Regions from separate parts of the Pseudoalteromonas carrageenovora IAM 12662 genome, predicted to be linked through region 2. Evidence: predicted binding sites of a transcription regulator. Region 2 holds the regulator's gene; the other holds the start of a gene.

Region 1 (3,179 bases), 1.3 Mb from region 2:
GAATAAAACTCTAGTTTTATACCCTGCTTATCAGCAAACATTTCTAATAAATCACGGCTAAAACCATAGTAATCAAGTTTATTTGTACCGCTACCATCGTAGTAAGGAAGGTATTCTATATTTTCTACACCGACTACGTACTTCTCAATTGGCTGGGCTGCTACAAAGCTCGTAGTTATAGCTCCATAAATCAGCGCTATGTAGTTAAGCAATTTAATAATGATGTTCATCCTATTTTAAATTCTTAATTTAATTTATATATCATAGTCATGATTTGTTAAAGTTTTCCTATATAAATAGTAAAGCCCGATTAAATCGGGCTTTACTATTTATGTTTAGCTTTTATCACGTGGGATAAACTCAAGCACCGTTGCATTAATACAGTAACGGTCTGTGCCTCTTGGCCCTTCGCCTGGAAATAAATGCCCTAAATGAATACCTGTGCTTTTAGATTTAAGCTCAATGCGTGTCATACCCCAGCTACTATCATCGTGTTGAGTGACACTATTTTTAACAGGATTCTTGAATGAAAGCCAACCAGTGCCTGAGTTAAACCTATCGCGTGTATCAAATAGTGGCTCACCACTTAGCTTATCTACAAACGTGCCATCGGGTGTGTTTTTAAACTCTTTGTACTCTTTACAATAAGGTCTGTCTGTACGGGCATTAAAAGCAACCTTATAGGCATCACTATCGCCTAATTTAAATGCGCCTAATGCTTTATAAAACTCCTCTGGGCTTGCATAACCTTGACGACTGTATACTTCTTCACCATTTTCTAAAAAAAGTATGGTAGGCGTAGCCCACGTTGCCGATTTAATTTTTAAACCTTCAAGCTGATCTGCATGACGAAACGACATAGGCACTGTGCCTTTATAATCGTTAGCCACTGCTTTTTTAAACTTTTCACAGTATGGGCAGTACTCTCGTGAATCAAGAACAACAATTTGTTTGCCGGTTAAAAGCATGGCGTTATCAACTTTTTCAGTTGGTTTTTTATTAAAAACAACACCGGTAGAATGATCTGGGCAATAACCATTTGGGTTCTTTTCGAGATAATTTTGGTGATACTCTTCGGCTGATACAAACCCTTCAAGCGCTTTAATTTGAGTGGTTATGTTGCCATAACTAGCGGCAGTTAATAATTGCTGATACTGCGACTTAACTTGGTTTGCAATTTCGGCTTGTTTATCTGAAGTGGTTAAAATAACTGAGCGATACTGAGTACCGACATCGTTACCTTGGCGATTTATTTGCGTTGGATCGTGGCTTTCAAAGTAATTTTTAAGTAAATCCTCTGAGGAAATAATATTGCTGTTATACATAACTTGTACAACTTCAGCGTAATTATTTTCATCAAACCGGCGTGATTGATCAGTAATGTTATTATACGTTGCTTTAAAACCGCTTCCATCAGCATAACCCGACTCCGCATTAATCACGCCATTTAGCGCTTCGTAACGTTTTTCAGCTCCCCAAAAACACCCAGAGCCTAATACTATGGTTTCAACATGCGTTGTGGCTTCTAAATTACTGTGTTCTACTTTTTCCATCGATAAAGCAAAACTACCTGCGCTAAATATAATAGCTGCGCCCGATAAATATAATAAATGCTGGTGTTTCATAAAATGCCTCTTAAACATGTACGTGCTAAGTAAGACCTCCTTATCGTGTTTTTAATTTCATCTATACGTTTATAAGTAACCAGAGTTCAGGTTAGCTTGAAGAATTTATTTATGCCTATTCATTCATCGCAACACTATGAACTAATTAATTTATCTGTGTTAGCGTTAGAGCATGTTGTTTTAATCGGGTTATTTATGAGTCAAATCCCTTACATTTATGCATTAAGTAACAGCTCATTACTCTTTGATGCATCGCATTTAGAGCCAGATAACGTACTCTCCATCCAAAAGAAAATTTGGGCACTTACAGCACATTGTAAACAAAGCAGCGACTTTGCTGATGTAGTACCCGCGATGAACTCTCTTACCTTGTATTTAAAAAACGCTGAAAATTTAAATAAATGGCAAAAATCACTATTAGCAATTTGGGGCGACATTAAAAATGCGTCTTTTAAATCTCAGCATCATAAAATTAATACTGTTTATAACGGCAAAGATATAGCCTACGTTGCAAAATATAATAATTTAACCACTGAAGACGTTATTAGTATCCATAGTAAAACCCACTACCACGTTTTATTTTTAGGTTTTCAACCCGGATTTGCTTACTTACATGGACTTGATGAACGTTTGCAGACCCCTAGGCGCAGTGAGCCCCGCACAAAGGTACCAAAAGGGTCTGTTGCCATTGGTGCTGACAAAACAGCCATTTACCCAGCCGACACTCCTGGCGGTTGGCATATTATTGGACACACTAACACTTTATTATTTGATCATACTCTACAAACCCCATGCTTAATTAACCCAGGTGATACGCTTGAGTTTGTTCCGTGTAGTTTAAGCGAGGCTATTAAACATGATTAAAGTGATAAAACCGGGTGTTCAATTGAGCGTTCAAGATCTTGGTCGTACAGGTTATAGACACTTAGGGGTAAGTAAAACAGGCAGTTTAGATCCCTACTCACAAATTATTGCTAATCGTTTAATTAATAATAATGACAACGATGCAGTGCTTGAGATCACTGTTGGTTTATGCGAGTTGACGTTTTTATGCAGTACCGAAATAGCACTTCATGGTGCCGACTTACAAGCAAGCATTGATGGTGAACCAATTTACCCAGGCTGGAGTTATAACGTCAAAGCCAATCAAACTATGTGCTTTAATACAGGTCGCGCAGGCTTAAGAGCCTATTTAGCGGTTAAAGGTGGTATTAAAACACCGCTTATTATGGAGTCGCGCGCTACTGATTTAAATGCATGTTTTGGCGGGCTTAATGGCAATGCGCTTAGCGCAGGCGATATTTTACCTATAGACGAATACATTAATAATGACTTTAAACAAACAGGTGCGTTAACCCCTGCTAAACGGCAAATAATTAGGGTTCACTCAAGTCCACATAGCAACACCCTTGGTCAAGAAATTACAGATACTTTTGTAAATACACGCTTTAAGGTATCCCACAATAGTAACCGCATGGGAGTCAGGCTTGAAAACGCAGCCAACTCCCTTAAACATACTCACTCACTGCCATCAATAGGCGTTAGCCCAGGGAG
Region 2 (3,179 bases):
TCCATTCCTGCATGCGTCATCGTTGCAGGGTGGCAAATTAAGCTCTCTACGCCGCCTAGCGACTCTGCTAAGCTAAATGCCTCAAGGCTTGTTAAAAATGCCGCAGCGTCGTTAACATCGCCTTTAATATCAAAACTGACCATACCACCAAAGCCAAGTTGCTGAGCCTTTGCCAATGCATGTTGAGGGTGCGACTCAAGTCCTGGGTAGTAAACTTGGCTCACAAATTCAGAGCTTTCAAGGTACTTGGCAATTGCAAGTGCGTTTTCTTGATGCTGTCTTAAACGTACATTTAAAGTACGCAAGCCACGAAGCGTTAAATAGCTATCAAATGGTGCACCTGTAATACCAATGTTATTTGCCCACCAAGCTAACTCATCACCAAGCTCTTGTGTTGCAGCTATCACAGCGCCGCCCACAACATCAGAATGGCCATTGATATATTTAGTCGTCGAGTGAACAACAATATCTACACCAAATTTAATTGGGTTTTGCAGCGCAGGTGATAAAAACGTGTTATCTGCAGCAACAAGTGCCCCGCACTGCTTAGCTATATCAGTCACTGCTTTAATATCTGTTAAGCGCAGTACCGGGTTACTTGGTGTTTCAATCCATATTAATTTAGGTTTTATTGCTAAAATTTTATCTAAGTTTTCTTGCTTGGTTAAATCTAAAACTTCAAGCTTTAGTAATCCGCGTTTTTGCAAAGACGTAAATAAACGGTAGCTTCCACCATAACAATCATGTGGAATAACCAGTGTATCGTCATTATTTAATAACTGAGTCGCTAAATGCACGGCAGCCATGCCTGTGGCAGTAATAATACCGCGCGCACCACCTTCAAGTTCAGCCAATGTTTCAGCTAATATATCGCGATTGGGATTACCGCTGCGCCCATAATCGTACTGACGCTTAGTATCAAAGTCGGCAAACGAATACGTAGTCGATAAATAAATTGGCGGAACTACAGCGCCATGGTGTTTATCTGCATCTACGCCATTACGTACTGCAATAGTCGCTTTGTTTTTTTCGCTCATATTCGTCACCTGATTAATTTGGATGTTTAGACGTCTAAAAGAGTAAGTTATCCATTTTGATAAGTCAAAGCTTTTAAAGCTCTAGATGGCTAAAAATAACTAACTTATAAAACTTGAATGGGGCTATATTTACAATTACAGCCGGCTTATTAAGATAGATTGGTATCTATTATTTGACTATCTTTTTTAAATCGATAGAATTTCACGCATATTTACACGCTTTTTACGCCGTGTGAGAAATTAATAATCTGAGGCAACGATACATCTTATGGCTAAATGGAATGGTGAATATATTCACCCATACGCAGAACACGGGAAAAAATCAGAGCAAGTTAAAAAGATCACCGTTTCGATCCCGCTAAATGTATTAAAAGTTTTAACGGATGAGCGCACGCGCCGTCAAATAAATAACCTTCGCCATGCAACAAACAGTGAGTTGTTATGCGAAGCGTTTTTGCATGCATTTACAGGCCAGCCATTACCAAATGACGATGACTTACGCAAAGACAATGCAGAAAAAGTACCTGAAGAAGTTAAAAAGATAATGCAAGAAATGGGTTTAGAAGTGCCTATTTTAAACGAAGAATAAATCGTTACCTTTTTAATCAAAAACCTCAGCCATTGCTGAGGTTTTTTTGTTTTAGCATATACCTTTAAGCCATGTAATTTTCAGGTAAGTCAATTTGCGCAACACCCGATTCTACCGCAGCTACAGCTACAGCTTTAGCTATACGAGGTAGTAAACGCGGATCCATTGGCTTAGGAATAATGTACTGTGCACCAAATTCAAGCTTATCAACACCCGCAGCTTTTAATACTTCTGCTGGTACTGGCTCTTTAGCAATACTACGAATAGCTTCTACCGCAGCAATTTTCATTTCATCGTTAATAGCGCTTGCGCGCACATCTAGTGCACCACGAAAAATAAACGGAAAACATAAAACGTTGTTAACTTGATTAGGGTAGTCAGAGCGCCCCGTTGCCATAATTAAGTCGTTGCGTGCACCATGAGCAAGTGCAGGATCGATCTCAGGATCTGGGTTTGAACATGCAAACACCACAGGTTTTTCTGCCATTAGCTTTAAATCTTCAGCTGCTAGCAAGTTAGGGCCAGAAACGCCTACAAATACGTCAGCGTCTGCAATTACATCTTGTAAAGTACGTTTATCGGTATTGTTAGCAAACAGCTGCTTGTATTCGTTTAAGTCATCACGACGTGTATGAATAACACCCTTACGGTCCAACATATAAATATGCTCGCGAAGTGCGCCACACTTAATTAGCAGCTCCATACACGCAACGGCAGCAGCGCCTGCACCTAAACATACAATAATCGCATCTTCAATTGACTTACCCTGCACTTCTAGCGCGTTTAGCATGCCTGCAGCAGTCACAATAGCAGTACCGTGTTGATCATCATGAAAAACCGGAATACTACAGCGCTCTATTAATGCTTTTTCAATTTCAAAACACTCTGGTGCTTTAATATCTTCAAGGTTGATACCGCCAAAAGTATCAGCAATATTTGCAACCGTATTGATAAAATCTTCAGTGGTACGATGCTTAACTTCAATATCGATTGAATCAAGCCCAGCAAAACGTTTAAACAATAACGCTTTACCTTCCATTACAGGCTTAGATGCTAAAGGCCCTAAATTCCCTAGGCCTAAAATTGCAGTGCCATTAGTAATTACCGCAACCATATTACCTTTGCCGGTATATTTATAAGCATTAGCAGGGTCAGCAGCTATTTCACGAACGGGTTCGGCAACACCGGGGCTATACGCAAGCGCAAGATCTTGAACCGTTTCGGCGGGTTTGGTTAGTTCAATGCTAATTTTACCTGGTACTGGGTGTGAGTGATAATGTAGTGCTTGTTCACGAAAGTCTGACATAACGCGATGGTATCCTGCAATTTAAGTTAAAGTGAGAGGTGGTGTCTTGGGGTAAGATACCCTTATTATTTTTAAATTCCAAGCAATATCAGGTCTATCCTGTTATATGCTATATCCTTTAATTTTAAGAGGTTTTTCAGTAACTTTGCTGGATTATATCGACATTTAATAAATAAAAATTCACCAAAAAAGGTCGTTTTGAGGTGCTTTTATGTCTCCAATGTTCTTTACAAAATGTACGTTTAAA

What was found. The regulator MetJ, encoded in region 2, represses methionine synthesis genes. The targets are predictions, from matches to a motif close to TAGACGTCTAGACGTCTA.
Region 1: msrA (peptide-methionine (S)-S-oxide reductase MsrA) is a predicted target of MetJ. The motif match lies at 1,688-1,705, and genes of this name have one in related genera.

Annotation. Positions count from the first base shown of each region.
Region 1 covers NZ_LT965928.1:1,718,138-1,721,316, reverse strand. The annotation lists gene ALFOR1_RS07785 (type 2 periplasmic-binding domain-containing protein) at 1-230, opposite strand, end outside; gene msrA (peptide-methionine (S)-S-oxide reductase MsrA) at 336-1,625, opposite strand; gene pxpB (5-oxoprolinase subunit PxpB) at 1,821-2,489, shown strand; gene ALFOR1_RS07770 (5-oxoprolinase subunit C family protein) at 2,482-3,179, shown strand, end outside.
Region 2 covers NZ_LT965928.1:368,657-371,835, reverse strand. The annotation lists partial or broken gene metB (cystathionine gamma-synthase) at 1-1,037, opposite strand, end outside; gene metJ (met regulon transcriptional regulator MetJ) at 1,306-1,626, shown strand; gene ALFOR1_RS01770 (malic enzyme-like NAD(P)-binding protein) at 1,691-2,932, opposite strand.